Regions from separate parts of the Paraburkholderia suaedae genome, predicted to be linked through region 3. Evidence: predicted binding sites of a transcription regulator. Region 3 holds the regulator's gene; each other region holds the start of a gene.
What was found. Region 3 encodes LexA, which represses DNA repair genes until DNA is damaged. Its sites were predicted from a motif close to ACTGTATNNNNATACAGT; they were not measured.

Region 1 (4,975 bases), on a different contig from region 3:
TCGTAACCGCATTCGTGAACTGGTTTCCCGACGCGGATGGCGGTCATCGTGTCCTGCAGTGGCTTGCGCGAGCGCACATGCATGACGACATGCCCCAGCGCCACCACGGGTACATCCAGGCTGCGCGCGATGAACTCGACCGAGCCACGATGAATGTCATCCATGGCGCGTTGATGAAGCACCAACCCTACCCATGCGCGGCCAGTAAATGTATCGTCCAGCCACTCGACCTGTGCAGCCAGGACATCTTCGTTGGCCGGGAAATCCGGTACAAGGATGGCGAGGCAGTCCGGCATCCCGCGAAGGTGTCGATATTCTTTCTCTGGACGCGAGATGTCCTGTGGCGTCAGGCGATATTCGCCCTTGGTTGCCCGGGTGCGGGCGAGCGTAATCAGTTCAGACAGGTTGCCATATCCCTCCCGGTTCTGGGCGAGCAGGATGAGTCCGAATGCTGGCGAGCCATCGGCGTTGACCAATCGGAACCAGGAGCCGACGATGAACGGCAGCTTCGCTTCCTTCGCGGCGACATGCGCACGCACCACACCGGCTAGCGAACATTCGTCGGTGACGGCCAGCGCCGAATAGCCAAGCTGTGCCGCGCGCTCGGAGAGCTCTTCCGCATGGGAAGCACCATGCAGGAAGCTGAAGTTCGAAAGACAGAAAAGCTCGGCATACGCCGGAAGCACATTGAAGGAGGTGTCCATGACGCATCAGCCGAAGAGGCCGTGAAGAAACCACCGCTGCTCTTCTTCGACATCGCGGCTGCTGACACGCTCACGATATATCCAGTAGCAACTCTGGTCTTCCGCCTGGGCAACGAAATAGTCGCGCGTCACCAGCTCACCATCAAACCAGCCGGCCTCGATGCGTTCGCCAGGCGACACCATCCGCAATGGAGAACCATAGAAGGGGCGATGCTGACGCATCAACAGCCGTACCGGGCTGTCCAGCATCCAGGTTGGTCTCGGAAGACCTAGCGGAAGAGCTTTTTGCTTTGATTTTTGCGTTACCGGAACCCAGCGGTTTGCAATCTCAGGGCGATGGTCGGCCGTCGGCGCAGGCCTGAGCACATTTTCTTCACCAAGTCGCGCAACGAGCAATTCCAGAAGGCGTGCGTGGTCTTCCTTCGAGCCGCCGGGCTCCGGGAAAAAAAGTGTGTCGGAAGCCGGTGCCGCGGACTCTACTTTTGACGCGTCGAGTTTCAGTGCGATGACCGGTGCAGCCAGCTCAATTCGATGCAAACGCTCCTTGAGCAGCCTGACAAGATGCTCCTCTTTCCACGTCGGCTCGCCCAACGCGATGTCGATGGTTGTCGGCTCGATGGCGTCGCGCCCACGTTCATGCTCCAGCAGCAGCTTAATAGCTGTGACCGCCAACTGCTTGGCGCAAAGCCAGCCGCACAGTTGCACGATGAGTCGATGGGCGCCGAAGACTGCACCGTCCGCATCCTCAAGCCGGTCCGGCATTTCGATGCGTGCGGAGAAAGTCGGCGGCAGTTCTAGCCAATCAAATAGTTCGGGCGCGGTGCCGAACGCGCGGTCGAGCGAATCAAGGAGATGTTCACCGCATCGCCGCTGCAGGCCGGCGCGTGGCAGGCGTCTTACATCGGCGATGGTTTCGCAGCCGAGTCCCGAGAACCAGTCTCCGAACGGACGAACCTCGGGAACCGACATCATCGGCAAACCGGCCAGCCGTTGCTCAAGCGATGCCAGCTTGAGCACGCGCCGGTTTCCGAACTTTGCGAGCAGCCAGCCACCCTGACCGGTGGGTGCAGCGCTGATGCGCGCAGTAAGTCCGAGCGTCCCGAGGACCGCTTTCGCTTCCCGGCACAATGCAAGCAGCCCGCCGAAAAGACGCAGACTCGCGCCGACCTCGACCACGACCGTCGCTTCGTCAAGCAAGGCGACCTCAGGTGAAAAGCGCATCAGGGCGACACCCACCTCCCGCTGCGCCACTGCCTCCTTCGCGGCATCGCGTTCATGCATCTCCGTTTCCGGCGACAGTGTCAGCACTCCGCCGCGCTTCATACCGAGGCGTACGCCGGCTGCACGAGCCGCGCTGTCGGTAATGACCACTTTGTCTTTCTCCAGGACTGCGCTTCCGTGCACGGGCTCAGATGACCACTTCGGTCGGAACACCTCGAGCGGCAACTTCGGCAAGTGGACGGCGAGAAAGACGCGCATGTCGGGAAAGCAGTACAGGAGTTGGTTGTAGGGGAATCGACAGAGGCTCTGCGCGCGCGGGCCCTCGTCGTTTCACGATGTCGACGGTCAGGCCGTCGGCTGATGGTCTTAAAGCGAGCCGCAAAAGCGCGGGCGATGAATCCTGCGCGGCAGCCAAAGGCCTGACCATCACGAAAAGCGTCTCGGATGACTGCGCAGCCAGATGGAGGCGTCGAAGCGATGAGGCCTGCGCGTATTGGGCCCAGAAGATGAGCGCACCGCAGCTGCCTGCCCGCAGAATCTGCTCAGCCGACCAGAGCGCATCTGCGGTCTTCTGCGCTTTCACGCGCAACACCTGTTCAATCGAAAGTCCGATGTAGCTAAGTCCAAGTCCGTCCGGGGTGTGCGGCGGCTGCACAAACGCTACAGGGCGGTTGTCCGAGCCACTGAGCGCCGGGCGCAACAGTCGCAATTCACCGACCCCGGCTTGCTGGACCATCAGGTCGACAAGGGCTCCGACCGGCCAGCCCCCGCCGGGAAGCTCAGCCGACAACGCTGGATAGCCGGTCTCAACGACCCGCCCACGGCCACGCGCGAACTGGGACGCACGCCACAAGGACGGGTGTATCTCTTCGGCCGTGACAGTAGCGCTGGTCATGTATCATGAAAAACCTGTATATTTATACAGTATCGTACACGCAAATTCGTTGCCGTGAACTGTCACTTTTATTTGAGGAAAAGGGGCCGCGCGACACTCGTCGCTCGGCTTCATATCCTGCTTCCGTGTTCAGAGGAGGTCCATCATGAGAGCAGATGAATGGGTTCGGGAGGCCGAACGCGAATCGAAACTTGTCGACGCCCTTTACAAGGCCCGTTATCTGATTTCGATGCACAACGGCATGACCGTGCGGTGCGACGGCGAAGAATGGGCGCTCGATTTCGGTCAGGAACTGAAAATGATTGACGCTACGTTGAAGATGGCCGGAATCGATACCCGGCGCCTCAGGCAGTAGATACTTGTCGAGCCGCTCGAGCTGATGCAATCATTGACCAGAAGGGGTACGGAGACCTTAAGAGGTCAACAGATGCAAACTGAGAAATATCGCGGGTACACGCTGTGGGGCGATGCCATCCTGCAGCAGGAAGACATCCTGCAACCGGAACGGTTCGCGGGAAGCGGCACAATCACGCGTGACACGAAAGTAGTCGATGTGTCTGGAGTCCTCGCGACCTTCGGAACGGAGGAGGAAGCGGAACTTGCTGGCATTGCGTAGTGTCGCGCGTGCGTGGATATGCGCCCCTCTTAACGAGACAGAGTCGTCTCCCCATAAGTGAGAGCAGTTCCCGGCTGAGAGGGCTTTCTAAACCTTTGCGGCGGCGGGGCAGACATTGCGAAAGTCAACTCACAGACCATTCAACATTGAGTGCCCCGTCGCGTCCCGCATTTCTATTTAAGACGAAGGCGGTATGCGCATTTACGAGTGATATAGCCTAACGAACTCGAACTTGCCGTCATCTACAAGCTCACCTTCGCTAGTAAGTCTCCACAAACGGAAATCACCCTCGGGCTTCACTCTGCCGACCATGAAGACCCGGCCATAAGACGGATGTCGTGCAGCAGCCTTTGCCTTTTCGTACTGAAGCAAGTGGCGGCCCTTTATTTCGATGAGCGCAATCCCGTCCCCTTCCTTCCGGTCTTTGAGCTTCACGACAAAATCCGGGTAAAACCCGGTACCGCCGGACCAACTGTACAAGCCCACACTCTCAGCGGATGTCGCACCTGGCACGTTTCGGTGCCACCACTCTACACAACCCGCAGTGTCCAGCATCTCGGCAAATTTGATTTCGTCCGTGCCCAGGCTGACCGGAAAAATACCGTATGAGGCCCGCTTCGCTGGCGGAAGCGGGATGATGCTGTCGATTGCTTCAGGTAAGTGCGCCTTTGTCACGACAACTTGGTCCGCGCGTAACCTCTTGAAGGCGTTGCGCACGAGGCTCTCATTTCGTACGAGAATGAGCTCAAGCTGCTGGGTTAGCTCTTCCTCGGACTCCGGAACTTCGAAGCCACCCTCGAGCAAACATCCTTTCAAACGAGCTTTGAGTGACTTGAGCAGTTCTCGCCTATCTGCGTCAGGAAAGGACAAGGCACTCTGCCTAGCTTTTTCGGCGATTGCCGCCGGTGAGAGCTTTGCGAAGATGTCCCTATCCTCAGGCGCGTCCGGCGCGAACACGTCTGACATTCGCTCTGTAAGCTTGGTCCGAATCTTCCCTCTGTCCGCCAACACCGGTGTGAAGTCAATGTAGTTTGCAAGCTGCTGCTCGACATCGTCGGCGGTCTTCGGAAGCTTCTCCGTTTCGAGCTCCTTAGGTACCCCCGGGATTCGTGCATAACGATATAGGGCCGTGCTAGCCTCTAATTCAAATGCCTCAACCAGTTTGGATGTTGAGCCCAGACCGGCAACGAGGCTCTTCTCAGCACCCGCGTCCGCGTTGAGAGTGTCAAAGAGCGTTGTCTGCATTCCGGGTCGCCACGGCTGTCCAGTTCCGTCGGTGCTCTCCTCAACCTCGGCAAGGGAAACCTCACCCCCATCGACCTCTTCCTGGGCCGGCAACAAAGATAAGGTTTGGCCCGCATGAACCACCTGTACATGGGCTTGGCCAGCAACAATCGTGACTACCGTTGAAGGCGTCGCCTCAGCCAACTGCTCGGGCATTTGATTGATTTCCGTGGCAGCGGTACGAAGACCCTCTTGAGCTTCGCTATTGGCCAAAAATACGTAGCCGTACCGCAGGACCGGAGGAATAACGTCCAT
Region 2 (4,975 bases), on a different contig from region 3:
AGTTTCCGCATCGCGTCGGCTTGCACAACAGTTGCAGCGCGCTGCGTCATCTGAAGGAAGCATCGGTGTCCGAGATCGCGGGCGCACCATTTTCGAAGCCGCGTGCATTGCTCGAACGCGTGAAGGGTATCGAGTTCGTCAAGCCGGCCAGGCCCGACGAATGCTGCGGTTTCGGCGGCACGTTCTCGGTCACGGAAGAACCCGTGTCGGTGCGCATGGGGCAGGACAAGGTGCGCGACCATCTGAATGCGGGCGCCGAATACATCGTGTCGGGCGACATGTCGTGCCTGATGCACCAGCAAGGCTGCGCGGAACGCATGAAGGCCGACGCGCGCTTCATTCATATCGCGCAGGTCCTCAACGGAGCACGCGCATGAGCCGCATCGACCACGCGAAAGCCGCGGGCGCTTTCATCAAGAAGACGGAGCATGTCGCGTTTCACGACAAACGTCTGTGGGATTTGCGCGAGAAGCGCGACGCGCAGGCGCATGGCATCGCCGAATGGGAGACGTTGCGCGAACTCGCCTCGGGTATCAAGGAACATACGCTGTCGCACCTCGCCGATTACCTCGACCAGTTCGCCGCGGCTGCCGAGGCCAACGGCGTGGTCGTACATTGGGCAGCCACCGCGGAGGAACACAACGCGCTGGTGCACCAGATCATGTCCGAGCGAGGCATGACCACGCTCGTCAAAAGCAAGTCGATGCTCACCGACGAATGCAAGATGCGCGAGTATCTCGAACCGCGCGGGATTGCGGTGATGGAGACCGATCTGGGCGAACGCATCCAGCAGCTCGATCATCAGGACCCGAGCCACATGGTGGTGCCCGCCGTCCATAAGCTGCGCGCCGATGTTGCCGAGCTGTTCGGCCGCACCATCGGCACCGATCCGCAGAACAGCGACATCCACTATCTCGCGGAGAGCCAGCGGATGAATACGCGCCCGTACTTCGTGCGTGAAAAAACCGCCGGCATGACCGGCTGCAATTTCGCGGTGGCGCAGACGGGCACGGTCGTGGTGTGCACCAACGAGGGCAACGCGGATCTGTCCGCGAACGTGCCGCCGTTGCATATCGCGTCGATCGGCATCGAGAAGCTGATTCCCAGGGTGTCGGATCTCGGCGTGTTCATCCGCATGCTCTCGCGCAGCGCGCTCGGCTCGCCGATTACGCAATACACGTCGCATTTCCGCGCGCCGCGTCCGGGCACCGAGATGCATTTCATCCTCGTCGATCATGGCCGCTCGGAGCGGCTCGCGATGGAGGACTTCTGGTACTCGCTCAAATGCATCCGCTGCGGCGCGTGCATGAATACCTGTCCCGTGTATCGGCGCAGCGGCGGACTCTCGTATGGCGGCACCTACTCGGGGCCGATCGGCGCGATCATCAATCCGACTTTCGATCTGAAGCGCTACAGCGCATTGCCGTTCGCGTCGACGCTCAACGGCAGCTGCACGAACGTATGTCCGGTGAAAATCAACATTCACGAGCAGATCTACAAATGGCGCACGGTGATCGCCGCACGCCATGAAGTGCCGTTCGTGAAGCAGGAAGTGTTGAAGATGGCCGGACGCCTGCTGGGGAGCCCGACGCTGTATCGGGCGACGGTGTCGTCGATGGGCGGCGCATTGCGGCATCTGCCGAACTTCGTGCTGTATAACCCGCTCAACATCTGGGGCAAGCAGCGCGAGTTGCCGGAAGCGCCGAAGCTGACCTTCCATGCCTGGTACAAGAAAAATCGCGGAGGCGGTGATGGCAACGCGTGAGGCTTTTCTGGCGAAGGTGCGCGCCGCGCAACCGTCGGCGCGGCCGTGCCCGGAGGTGCCGCTGTTCAGCACGCCGGGCGGCGATTTGCGTGCGCGTTTCACGGCGGCATTGCAGGCGATGGGCGGCACCTGTGCCGAGGCGGCGACTGCCGGCGAGGCGAGCGCCCTGATCCGCGAGCGCTTCGGCGATGCGGTGTCGATTGCATCGGCAAGCGCCCAGGTGCCGGGTACGCGCGCGCTGACGGCGGACACCGAGCCTGCTTCGCTGCAGGACGTCGACGTCGGCGTGGTGCGTGCACGCTTTGGGGTGGCCGAAACCGGCTCCGTCTGGTTCAGCGAACGCGAGTACGTGGTCAACGCGCTGGGTTATATCGTCCAGCATCTGATCGTGTTGCTCGATCCCGCGCAACTGGTCGACGGCTTGCAGGACGTCTACCGGCGCGACGATTTCCGCGACGCGCGTTATGCGGCGCTCGTCACGGGGCCGTCTGCGACAGCCGATATCGAAGGCGTGCTGATTCGCGGCGCACAGGGCGTGCGCTCGTTGACGGTGGTCTGGCTGGCCGCCTGAGGCATTTTCCGCTGCAGTTGGGATGCGTGCCGCGTTTTATCGCTGAGCGCCGGCCGGCCGCCGCCGCGGCCGACTTTGCTATCATCACTGTATAAACATACAGGTGATGCACAAGCCGTGGCAACCCATGCTCGGTCAGATTCCCCTTCTGACGCTCCTTACTACCTGCTGAACTTCGAGCGCGCGCTGGCGTGGCTCGCCACGCGTTACCGCGATCTGATGGACGCGCACGAGCATGCGTTCATTCACGCTTTCGTGGGCTTGCCGCAGCCAGCCCGGGCGCTGCTCGTGCGCATGCTGATGCGCAAAGGCACCCTGTTTCGCGCGAGCCGGCTGTCTTACGACGAGATTGGCTGTCCGTTGCAGGCGGCCGCGCCGATGGCGGCGCTCGGCTGGATCGACACTCGGCCGAAGCTCTCACTAGACGCTCTGTTTGCGCTCAGCACGCGCGTGCAGTTACTGGACACATTCGCGCGCACCATCGCGTTGATTCCCGGTGCCAGGAGCCTGCGCAAAGCGGATCTGCTGGAAACGCTGCGGCCGTTTCATCCAGGCGATAACGACGCAGAGCGACCGCTTTGCGCATGGCATCCGCAGACTACGGATTGCGTCCTTCACGTCGTCATTGCGCCGCTTTGTGAACGGCTGCGCCTGATGTTCTTCGGCAATTTGCAGCAAGACTGGTCGGAGTTCGTGCTCGCCGATCTAGGCGTGTTCCAGTACGAGAAGGTGGCGTTCGCGCCGTCGTCGCGTGCGTTTCAGCAACGCGCGGACATCGACATCTACCTCGCGCTGCACGCGTGCCGCGAGGCACTGGCGTGCCTTTCCAGCGACGGCACGGCGGCGGCGTACGAGGAACTCGTCGCGACGGTCGCCGCGATCGAAACCGCGAACCCGTGGCTCCAGTCGCGACGCGCGAAATTGCTGTTTCGTATCGGCCAGGATTGCGAACGCCGGCACCATTGGAGCCCCGCGCTCGCCGTTTACGAAAGCTGCGCATGGCCCGGCGCACGTTACCGGCGCATGCGAGTGCTGGAACGCAGCGAGCGCTTCGACGAGGCGTTCGCGCTAGCTTCGGAAGCGGCCAGCGCGCCGGAAAGCGAAGAAGAGGCGCAGCGCATCGCGCGCATGGTGCCGAGGTTGCGGCGCAAGCGCGGCGAACCGGCGCCACGCCTGCCGGCCGCCCGGCCAGTCCAACGCAGCACGCTGGTGTTGCCCAAACCCGACACGCCGCAAGCGGTCGAATACGTCGCACGAGATCATCTCAGTTGCGAGGCTGCGCCGGTGCATTACGTCGAGAACGCGCTGATCAACTCGCTGTTCGGCTTGCTCTGTTGGGAGCCGGTTTTCGCGGCGTTGCCGGGCGCGTTTTTTCATCCTTTCCAGCGCGGGCCAGCAGATCTGCACGCACCGGATTTCGCCGCGCGCCGCGCGCAATCGTTCGCCGCGTGTCTGGCGCAACTGGATAGCGGCCTCTATCGCGAGACGATTTTGCGGCACCTGAATAGCAAGGCAGGGCTGCAATCGCCGTTCGTTTTCTGGGGACTGCTTACGCCGGAACTCATCGCAATGGCGCTCGACTGTGTGCCCGCCGCGCATCTGAAGCTGTGCTTCGAGCGCCTGCTGCGCGATATTCGCGGCAACCGTTCGGGCTTGCCGGACCTGATTCGCTTCTGGCCGGCCGAACGCCGCTATGAGTTGATCGAGGTGAAGGGCCCCGGCGACCGCTTGCAGGACAATCAGATTCGCTGGCTCGCATACTGCGCGCAGCATGGAATGCCGGTACGCGTGCTCGACGTGCGGTGGGCTGAACAAGCGCTCATGGAACCCGGAGCCGTGGCGCAGACCATCGCCGAGATCGACACCGGGGCGGCGGCATGACCTACGTCGTGGCCGTTCGTGCAATGTGCGAGTTCACCGCGAGACGCGGCGACCTCGATCTGCGCTTCACGCCCGCGCCGACGTCACTCGAAGGCATGGCCGGCCATATGACGGTCGCCGGGCGGCGCGCGGCCGGCTATGAAAGCGAGATCACGCTCACGGGCACACATCGCGGGCTGACCGTGCGCGGGCGCGCGGACGGCTACGATCCGGCCGCCAATCGTCTCGAAGAGGTCAAGACGCATCGCGGCGATCTGGAACGGATGCCCGCCAATCACCGCACGCTGCATTGGGCGCAGGCGTTCGTGTATGGTCATTTGCTGTGCCGCACGCGCGGGCTCGCCGAACTCACGGTTGCGCTGGTGTACTTCGAGATCGGCGCTCAGAAGGAAACCCTGCTGACGCAAACGCATAGCGCTCGCGAACTGGAGATTTTCTTTATCGAGCAGTGCGAACGATTTCTCGATTGGGCGGTGCAGGAAGAGGCGCATTACGTCGGGCGCAATGCCGCGCTCGGTGCGCTGCAGTTTCCGCATGGGCAGTTTCGCAGCGGGCAGCGCGAACTCGCGGTATCGGTGTATCGCGCGGCGCGGGACGGCCAGCCGTTGATGGCGCAAGCGCCCACGGGTATCGGCAAGACGCTCGCGACGATTTTCCCGTTGCTCAAGGCGTGCGGGGCGCAGCACATCGACCGGATCTTCTTTCTGACCGCGAAGACGCCGGGGCGGGCGCTCGCCCTCGACGCGATCGAATCGCTG
Region 3 (4,975 bases):
CCGTACGCACGACGAACGGCAGGCCGATGAAGGTCAGCGCGACGAGCACTCCCGCCGGCGTGAAGGCGATCTTGATGCCGAGCGGTTCGAGAAACTGGCCGATCCAGCCATTGCCCGAGTACACCGCCGCGAGCGAAATGCCGGCCACCGAAGTGGGCAGCGCGAACGGCAGATCGACCACCGCGTCGACGATACGCTTGAATGGAAATGTGTAGCGAACCAGCACCCACGCGACCAGAAAGCCGAACACCGCGTTGACCAGCGCGCCGCCGAGTGCGGCAAAAAACGTCAGGCGATACGACGCGAGCACCCTGGGCGACGTCACGGCGCGGACGAACTGATGCCAGTCGAGCGTCGCGGTCTTGAGAAAGGTCGCCGCCAGCGGGATCAGCACAATGAGGCTCAGATAAGCCACCGTGATGCCGAGTGTCAGGCCAAAGCCGGGCAACGCGCTCGGCTTTCGGAAGGTCAACGTGGTCATGCTGGATACTCTTTCAGTTTGATGCGTGCGTGGCGATACGGATCTTCGGCTGCCCGATTCCGGTTGATCAAAAGCGCGCCCAGGGGCGCGCTCGGACCTGGCGCGTTGCCGCGCCGCATGCCGGGTGTCGAGGCCCGGTACGGGCACCCATGCGCAGATTTACTGTGGCTGATAGATCGAATCGAACACGCCGCCGTCGGCAAAGTGGGTTTTCTGCGCGTTGCTCCAGCCGCCGAACGAATCGTCGACCGTGTAGAGCTTGAGCTTCGGAAACTTCGCGGTCAGGTTGGCCGGCACCTTGTTCGAACGCGGACGGTAGAAGTTCTTCGCGGCGATCTCCTGGCCCTCTTCGCTGTACAGGAAGTTCAGATACGCGTCGGCGAGCTTGCGCGTGCCGTGCCTGTCGACCACTTTGTCGACCACCGCGACCGGCGGTTCGGCCAGAATGCTCACCGACGGCGCGACGACTTCAAACTTGTCGGGGCCAAACTCCTTGAGCGACAGGAACGCCTCGTTCTCCCAGGCGATCAGCACGTCGCCGATACCGCGCTGCACGAAGCTGGTGGTCGCGCCACGTGCGCCCGAATCCAGCACACCGGCGTTCCTGTACAACTTGCCGACGAACTCCTTCGCCTTCTGCGCATTGCCGCCCGGTTGATGTTCGGCATAGGCCCAGGCGGCCAGATAGTTCCAACGCGCGCCGCCCGAAGTCTTCGGATTGGGCGTCACGATCGACACACCGGGCTTGATCAGGTCGTCCCAGTCCTTGATGTGCTTCGGGTTGCCCTTGCGCACCAGGAACACGATCGTCGACGTATACGGCGACGCGTTGTCCGGCAGACGCTTTTGCCAGCCTTTGTCGAGCAGGCCTTTGCTGGCGAGCGCATCAATGTCGTAGGCGAGCGCGAGCGTCACCACGTCCGCCTGCAAGCCGTCCAGCACCGAGCGCGCCTGCGCCCCCGAGCCGCCGTGCGACTGCTTGAACGTGACCGTCTCGCCGGTCTTCGCCTTCCATTGCTTGCCGAACGCCTGGTTGACGTCCTGGTAGAGCTCGCGCGTCGGATCGTAGGAGACGTTCAGCAGCGTTGTGTCGGCCGCCTGTGCCTGGCCGAGGGCGCCCAGGGTAGCGAGGGTGCCGAGCGCGCCGAACGCGAGCGCCCCGATGAGTTGCCTGGTTCTGCCCGCCAGCCCCGTGTGCTTATGGCTCATGTTCGATTTTCTCCGCGTGGTCGTCTGCTGAAGCAGCGTTTGAGGTGGTGTTTGCGTCGCGGTCACGTGCACATGAGCGCCGATCCGGAGGCCAGTCTAGCGACGGTCTTTCATCATTAAAAATAATGTTTCTTCATTTTTTTATACGTAAAAGTGGTAATCGCAGCTGGGTAAGGCGTTGCGGCACGAAAACCGTTGTCTGGACGCCGCGAATCGGCGTTTGAGCAACACGCCCCGAAGCGAACTTAAAGTAAAGCTTGAATTGCGCCCAATACTGTATAAAAATACAGTCACCTGTTCATACATACAGTGGCCATGACAAAACTCACCGCACGACAGCAGCAGGTTTTCGATCTGATCCGCCGGGCGATCGAACGCACCGGTTTTCCTCCCACGCGCGCCGAAATTGCCGCCGAACTCGGCTTTAGCTCGGCTAACTCGGCCGAAGAACACCTGCGCGCCCTCGCTCGCAAAGGCGTGATCGAACTGGCGGCCGGGGCGTCGCGCGGCATTCGCCTGCTGGCAGGCCCGGAAGACGCGCCGCATCAGTTCACGCTGCCGCACGCCAGCATCATGCAACTGTCGCTGCCGCTCATCGGCCGCGTCGCGGCCGGTAGTCCGATCCTCGCGCAGGAACATATCTCGCAGCACTACGCGTGCGACCCGGCACTGTTCTCCAGCAAGCCCGACTACCTGCTGAAGGTGCGTGGGCTTTCCATGCGCGACGCGGGGATCTTCGACGGCGACCTGCTCGCAGTGCAAAAGAGAAGCGAAGCAAAAGACGGCCAGATCATCATTGCCCGGCTCGGCGACGACGTCACGGTCAAGCGCTTGAAGCGCCGGCCCAACGGCATCGAGCTGATCGCGGAGAACCCGGACTACGAGAACATCTTCGTTGAAAGCGGCAGTGCCGACTTCGCGCTGGAAGGGATCGCCGTGGGGCTGATTCGACCCGGCGAGTTCTAAGCCGCAGGTGCGGCGCCGGGCCGGCGCGTAGGCGTCGCTCGGACTTCGCTTGCGCTTCGCCTGTCGGTCGTATCGCTCGTATCGCTCGTATCGCTCGTATCGCTCGTATCGCTTGGCCACACTCAACTGCATCAACGCTGCACCGCCTGGAGAGACTCATGGAACGCCTTGCCCGCCTGCTGCCTTTTCGCCAGTTCGGCCGTCTGCGCCATTTGCGCAATCTGGTGTCGTGCTCATTGATCGAAGCCCCGGCCGCAAGTACTGCGCCGCTGTTCGACACGTCCGCCGATGCGGCGAGCCTGCCCTCTGCATTGCCGGCGTTTGCGCGCGTCTCGTTGAACTCGGGGTTGAACACGGCCGAGCCGGCGCGGCGCGCGCCGGTGCGGGTCTATCACGGGCCGTCGCGGCTGATCATGGTCGGCACGGTCGACGCAGTGTGCCGCATGATCGACCGGTGCATCGCCGACGAAGCCAATATGCATGGCGCGGTATTCGAGGCTTGAGTGCCTGTCGGTGTCGAACCCGAAAGCGGCTGCCCGATGCATCGCGCGTAGTCGTTGACTGCGTCCATTTTTGAATTAAGTCGTCTGATATTTGCCTAGAATGGGATTGTTTCTGCGTGACCGAGGTCCACGTTAGACCCAACCTGATAAGGAGTCCCATCTGATGACAGTTCCAGGACGCAACAAAGGCATCGCCACCCGGCCGCTGATCATCACGTTGATCGTGATCGTGGTGATCGCCGTGCTGGGCTTTGCTTACGCATCACCGTATATCGCATTGAACAATCTCAAACGCGCGGCCGATGCCCGCGATGTGCAAACCGTCAATGAGTACGTGGATTTCCCCGCGTTGCGCGACAGCCTGAAGCTGCAGATCGCCGGTCTGCTGTCACGTCGGCTGGGCGCAGATAACGACAGCAAACTCGCCACGATTGGCGCCATGATCGGCGTGACGCTGATCGGTCCGCTGGTGGATGCGTATGCGACGCCGGACGGCGTCGCGGCCTTGCTCAACGGTATGCCGCCGAGCGGCAACCCCGGCGAGCGACCGCCTGCAGAGCCCGCCGCTAACAATGCACCGGTTGCGGGCGCGCAAACACCGGCGTCGCCAGCCGCCGGCGATGCCAACAGCAGCGCCGACGGCAACGCTGCTCCCGTGCAACGGCAAACGTCGGCGGGTTATCGCAGCCTCAATGAGTTCGTGGTGACTTACCGCCGTGGCGGCGAGGCCGCTGCACATTACGCGGCGATTTTCAGACGCGAAGGTCCGTTCACGTGGAAGCTCGCCGCAATCGATCTGAACGAGTGATCGGCGAGCACCACGGGCAATCACCTGACTGCCCCCTTGGCCCGTCCGCTCGCAGGGGCATCAGTGTGTGTGAAGGCAAGCCGCCTCAAGCCGCGGCTTGCTGCTGTTCCTGCGCGGAAGAACAGGCCACCAGAATGCTGCACGACACGCGGTCGAGCAAAGGTGTATTGCCCGCGCCCATCCACCATCTCGAGAGGCCGGTGCGGCAGCGATGCCCGACCACGACCAGGTCGACATGCAACTCGTTGGCGAGATTGGCGATCTCGTCGATCGGATGGCCGAACGCGAAATGCCCTTGCGCGTTCACGCCCCGCTCGGTGAGCCAGGTTACGCCTTCCTGCAGAATATCGCGCGCGGTCTTTTCGAAACTTCCGCAAGCCACATCGGTCAGCAGGCCAGCGCTTTGCGCGATACTGGAGCGCATGTCCACTACCGACAGCAGGTGCGTTTCCGCCTTCAGATCCAATGCGAGATCGGCGCCACAACGCAGAGCTTTGCGGCCTTCGCGCGAGCCGTCATAGCACAGCAGGATTTTTTGGTAGCTCGCCATGGTTTTCTCCTTCGCGCGGAAAGCGCGGTCTGAATCAATCATGGTGCGCCGCAATTGAACTGGCAAGGGATGGAAAACGCTAAGTGCGCATTTGACGCGCCCTGGTCCGGTGCGCACTGGATCGGGCATCGATGGCAACGCTTGTGCGCGCCTATGCCGCACTGCAAAAGAGGCTCCGCCGCTGCCCGAGTGCACTCGACGTTAGCGGGCGATAGCCTAGAATAGGCGGCCTTGCGGGCAATGACCGCCATTTTCCCGGAGCCTCGATCGACATCTATGCCTGAAGCCGCCATTGAATTTCAGGAGGTCAAAAAGAACTACGGCGAAAGGACGGTCGTTGACGGACTGTCGTTTCATGTGAACGCCGGGGAATGTTTCGGCCTGCTCGGCCCCAACGGCGCGGGGAAAACCACCACGCTGCGCATGCTGCTCGGCATCGCGGCACCCGACGCCGGCAG
Region 4 (4,975 bases), on a different contig from region 3:
GCCCATGGCCGTGCGCACGCCCAGAATCACCAGCAGCGACAGGAACAGGCCCAAGGTGGCGGTGGTCTGGATCCACGCGGTATAGAAGCCACGGCGTCCTCGCGGCGAATGTTCGGCCACGTAGGTCGCGGCGCCGCCGTACTCGCCGCCGAGCGCGAGGCCTTGCAGCATCCGCATCGCGATGAAGATCACCGGCGAAGCGATGCCGATTGCCGCGTAGCCCGGCAGGAAACCGACGAGGAACGTCGACAGGCCCATGATCACGATCGTGATAAGGAACGTGTACTTGCGCCCGACCATGTCGCCGAGCCGGCCGAACACGATCGCGCCGAACGGCCGGACGGCGAAGCCCGCGGCAAAGCTGAGCAGCGTGAAAATGAAGCCGGCAGTCGGGTTGACGCCCGAGAAAAAGCTTTTGCTAATGTAGGCCGCCAGCGAGCCGGCCAGATAGAAGTCGTACCACTCGAAAACCGTACCCAGCGACGATGCGAAGATCACCCGCTTCTCTTCGCGCGTCATCGGCACGTGCGAGATTTGCCCGCCTACGGTAGCCATATGTCGTCTCCAATATTGATATGCACGCGGATCGCCAGCCGAGGCGTTCACGTGCAACCGATTATTGGAGTGGAAACTTACGGTGTACTGACATGGCAGAGTGAATAACGGAGCGCTGAACTTCGGATAAGTTCGGCGAACAATGCGCAAAATGATGCGAAACTCTGCCAACTGGTGTGCATCTATCCCAGAATAGCGCTCCACCGATTTGGCGGCTGGAGCCGCGTTAGGGTAAGTCCCCGTCGGGCTCATGCACACGAAAACTGACCCGCACAAGCGTCCCCGCCAACGGGGGCGAGAGCTGATATACGTTATCGTCGATCGTCAACTCGCCGCCGTGCATGGTCGCGATTTCGCGAACGATCGACAGTCCGAGCCCGCTGCCGTCGCCTTCACGGCCGAGAATCCGGTAGAACCGCTCGACCACCCGCGAGCGTTCGGCGACCGGAATGCCCAGGCCCGTGTCCTCGACTTCAAGATGGACGAGCCGCGCCGCCGCATCGTGCCTCACTCTCACAGTGATACGCCCGCCTGGCGGCGTGTAGCGGATGGCGTTGTCGATCAGGTTGGACAGCATTTCACGCAGCATCACCGGGTTGCCGTTGACCTCCACCGGTTCGTCGGGGGCCTCATAGCCCAGATCCATCTGTTTGGCGAGCGCGGCTTGCACCCAGTCGCGCACCGCGCTGCGGGCGACGTCGCCGACTTCGACCGGCGTGAAGATCTGTCCCGACATGCGGTTTTCCGCGCGCGCCAGCGCGAGCAACTGCGTGACGAGCCGCGCGGCATGTTCCGAGCTGGTCGCGATCTGTTCGAGCGAGCGGTGCACTTCCTCGGACACATCCTGACGCAACGCCAGTTCAGCCTGAGTGCGGAGCCCGGCAAGCGGCGTTTTCATCTGATGCGCGGCATCGGCGATAAAACGCTTCTGCAGTTCCATGTTCTGCTCGAGCCGTGTGAGCAGATCGTTGAAGGACGTCACGAGCGGCTCGATTTCCGGCGGCGCGCGGCGCGCCTCGAGCGGCGACAGATCGTCCGGACGCCGCGCGCGAATGTGAGCCTGCAGCGCGTGCAGCGGCGCGAGGCCGCGCGACAGCCCGAACCACACCAGCAGGATCGCGAGCGGCAGGATCACGAACTGCGGCAGGATCACGCCCTTGATGATGTCGTTGGCAAGCTGGCTGCGCTTGTCGAGCGTTTCCGCGACCTGCACGAGCACGGGCTGCGCGCCCGGCGTCGGCGGGAATTCGACGGTCGTATAGGCGATGCGGATATCGTTGCCGCGCAGCATGTCGTCGCGGAATTCGACGAGGCCCGGCTGCGGCCGATCGTCTTCATGCGGCAACGGCATGTCGCGCTCGCCGCTTACCAGTTCGCCACGCGTGCCGAGCACCTGGTAGAACACGCTGTCGACGTTATCGGCGCGCAGAAAGTCGCGGGCGGAATCGGGCAGCGACAGCTCCGCCACGCCGTTGACCGGATGAATCTGGCGGGCGAGCACGTAGGCATCGGTTTCGAGCGCACGGTCGAACGGGCCGTTCGCGATCGACTTGGCGACCAGATAGGTGACCGCGAGGCTCATCGGCCAGAGCAGTAGCAGCGGCGCGAGCATCCAGTCGAGAATCTCGCCGAATAGCGAGCGGGGCCGCGCCTGAGCGGCGGCTTCGGTTTCGTCGGGCGGAGCGAACGGATTGGCGTAGCGCTCGTCGCGCGCTTCGTCGAGGTCCGCCGCGTGCGCCGTGGCGCGATCTGCGCGTGCGGACATAGGCGTCCTCTTCCTCTATTTACGGGTGAGTCCTGGGCGTCGCGCCGGCCGGCGACGAGGCGGACGGCGCGGGCTCGGCGCGAGCCGGCGTGGCTGCCGCGTTCGCGCCGGCATTTGCATTCGCGGGCGCCTTTTCGAGACAGTAGCCGAGGCCGCGCACGGTGACGATACGCACGCCGCTCGGCTCGATCTTCTTGCGCAGGCGGTGCACGTAGACCTCGATCGCATTGTTGCTGACTTCCTCGCCCCATTCACACAAATGATCGACCAGCTGTTCCTTCGAGACGAGCCGGCCGATCCTTTGCAGCAGCACTTCGAGCAAACCGAGTTCGCGCGCCGACAGATCGATCACCTGGTCGTTCACAAGGGCGATCCGGCCGACCTGGTCGAACGACAGCGAGCCGTGCCGCACGACCGTGGGGCCGCCCCCCGCGCCGCGCCGGGTCAGCGCGCGCACACGTGCTTCGAGCTCGTTCAGCGCGAACGGTTTGGCCATGTAGTCGTCCGCGCCGAGGTCGAGTCCCTTGACGCGTTCGTCGACGCTATCGGCGGCGGTCAGGATCAACACCGGCAAGTTGGAATTGCGCGCGCGCAGACGGCGCAGCACCTCGAGCCCGGACATGCGCGGCAGGCCGAGATCGAGGATCAATAGGTCGAACGTCTGCATTGACAACGCGGTGTCGGCTTCCACGCCGCTCTTCACGTGATCCACGGCATAGGCCGATTGGCGGAGTGATCGAACCAGACCGTCCGCGAGTATGCTGTCGTCTTCGGCAATCAGAATTCGCATGATGCGCCAGCCTGGCCTTGCCGGCACCGAGAGGTCTGCGGCGCACAGCGGTCTCCGGAAAATATTGTGGGTGATTTGGGCAGCGCGACGGTAAAAATGCGCGTTCGCATGAGAATCGCACTTGCCAAAACCACTGTTTTTTTATACAGTGTCTGGGTTTCGTGTGCTGTCCGCTAAAAGTGGACGGCGCATCTGCCTCAGACGCCGTTCATCATAGCAAAGGACGATTCATGGAAGAAAGCAAGAAAGGCTCGGCTGGACTGACGGCTGAAAAGAGCAAGGCGCTGGCTGCCGCGCTCGCGCAGATCGAAAAGCAGTTCGGCAAAGGGTCGGTCATGCGGCTCGGCGCAGGTGAGGCAGTCGAAGACATCCAGGTTGTCTCAACCGGATCGCTGGGTCTCGACATCGCACTGGGCGTCGGCGGCTTGCCGCGTGGCCGTGTCGTCGAAATTTATGGCCCGGAATCGTCCGGTAAAACCACGTTGACGCTGCAAGTCATCGCCGAAATGCAGAAGATCGGTGGCACGGCGGCGTTCATCGACGCGGAGCACGCGCTGGACATCCAGTACGCGGGCAAGCTCGGCGTGAACGTGAACGACCTGCTGGTTTCGCAGCCCGACACCGGCGAACAGGCGCTCGAAATCGCCGACGCACTGGTGCGCTCGGGTTCGATCGACATGATCGTGATCGACTCCGTCGCGGCGCTCGTGCCTAAGGCGGAAATCGAAGGCGAAATGGGCGACTCGCTGCCGGGTCTGCAAGCGCGTCTCATGTCGCAGGCGCTGCGCAAACTCACCGGTACGATCAAGCGCACGAACTGCCTTGTGATCTTCATCAACCAGATCCGCATGAAGATCGGCGTGATGTTCGGCAACCCGGAAACCACCACCGGCGGCAATGCGCTGAAGTTCTACGCGTCGGTTCGTCTGGACATTCGCCGGATCGGTTCGATCAAGAAGAACGACGAAGTGATCGGCAATGAAACGCGTGTGAAAGTTGTCAAGAACAAGGTGGCACCACCGTTCCGCGAAGCGATTTTCGACATTCTGTACGGGGAAGGCATTTCGCGTCAGGGCGAGATCATCGACCTCGGTGTGCAGGCAAAGATCGTCGACAAGGCCGGCGCGTGGTACAGCTATAGCGGTGAACGGATCGGTCAAGGCAAGGACAACGCGCGTGAGTTCCTGCGCGAGAATCCGGACATCGCTCGTGAGATCGAAAACCGTATCCGCGAATCGCTGGGCGTCAATGCCATGGCCGAGGCAGTGACCGGCGCAGGCGCAGAAGTCGCGGACGAAGAAGAGTAACCCTCACGTGATGCGCAAGGGCCGGCCGTTGTCCAACGCAAGAGGTCACGCGGACGGCCCGCGTAATGAAGACGACCATTCGTTCGACCCGCTAGATCCGTTCGAATCGTTCGACGCACACGATCGTGCCGCGGGCCGTGCCCCGCACGGCACACGGTCTGAATCGTCGGCGCTTGGCGCCCCGGATGCTTCCGCGACCACCTATAGCCGTTCGCGTCGCACGCCCGGCGAAGCGACGCCAGGGCAGGACGAAGCCAAAAGCGCCCAACGCCCGGCACGCTCGCTTAAAGGACGCGCGCTCGGCTATCTGTCTCGCCGTGAATACAGTCGCGCGGAGCTCGCACGCAAACTGAAGCCATTCGTCGAGGAAACCGATTCGCTAGACGCGGTACTCGACGCACTGCAGGCCGAGAATTGGCTATCCGACTCACGTTTCGCGGAAAGTTTGATTCACCGGCGCTCATCGCGACTGGGCACGAGCCGGATCATCGGCGAACTGAAGCAGCACGCGGTGGATCAGACACTCGTCGAAGAGGCCAAAGCGCAATTGCGTGACAC

Region 1: imuA (translesion DNA synthesis-associated protein ImuA) is a predicted target of LexA. The motif match lies at 2,834-2,851, and genes of this name have one in related genera.
Region 2: ABQJ48_RS07550 (VRR-NUC domain-containing protein) is a predicted target of LexA. The motif match lies at 2,423-2,440, and genes of this name have one in related genera.
Region 4: recA (recombinase RecA) is a predicted target of LexA. The motif match lies at 3,243-3,260, and genes of this name have one in related genera.

What each region holds. Positions count from the first base shown of each region.
Region 1 covers NZ_JBFOAH010000020.1:53,668-58,642, forward strand. The annotation lists gene ABQJ48_RS24550 (error-prone DNA polymerase) at 1-704, opposite strand, end outside; gene ABQJ48_RS24555 (Y-family DNA polymerase) at 711-2,183, opposite strand; gene imuA (translesion DNA synthesis-associated protein ImuA) at 2,113-2,820, opposite strand; gene ABQJ48_RS24565 (hypothetical protein) at 2,966-3,175, shown strand; gene ABQJ48_RS24570 (hypothetical protein) at 3,248-3,436, shown strand; gene ABQJ48_RS24575 (DEAD/DEAH box helicase) at 3,638-4,975, opposite strand, start outside.
Region 2 covers NZ_JBFOAH010000004.1:25,717-30,691, forward strand. The annotation lists gene ABQJ48_RS07535 ((Fe-S)-binding protein) at 1-377, shown strand, start outside; gene ABQJ48_RS07540 (lactate utilization protein B) at 374-1,765, shown strand; gene ABQJ48_RS07545 (LutC/YkgG family protein) at 1,752-2,336, shown strand; gene ABQJ48_RS07550 (VRR-NUC domain-containing protein) at 2,454-4,217, shown strand; gene ABQJ48_RS07555 (ATP-dependent DNA helicase) at 4,214-4,975, shown strand, end outside.
Region 3 covers NZ_JBFOAH010000001.1:707,378-712,352, forward strand. The annotation lists gene cysT (sulfate ABC transporter permease subunit CysT) at 1-481, opposite strand, end outside; gene ABQJ48_RS03080 (sulfate ABC transporter substrate-binding protein) at 641-1,690, opposite strand; gene lexA (transcriptional repressor LexA) at 2,006-2,656, shown strand; gene ABQJ48_RS03090 (hypothetical protein) at 2,815-3,159, shown strand; gene ABQJ48_RS03095 (DUF2939 domain-containing protein) at 3,323-3,967, shown strand; gene ABQJ48_RS03100 (universal stress protein) at 4,053-4,517, opposite strand; gene nodI (nodulation factor ABC transporter ATP-binding protein NodI) at 4,794-4,975, shown strand, end outside.
Region 4 covers NZ_JBFOAH010000006.1:157,201-162,175, reverse strand. The annotation lists gene ABQJ48_RS11360 (MFS transporter) at 1-555, opposite strand, end outside; gene ABQJ48_RS11355 (sensor histidine kinase) at 782-2,320, opposite strand; gene ABQJ48_RS11350 (response regulator) at 2,340-3,110, opposite strand; gene recA (recombinase RecA) at 3,341-4,417, shown strand; gene recX (recombination regulator RecX) at 4,425-4,975, shown strand, end outside.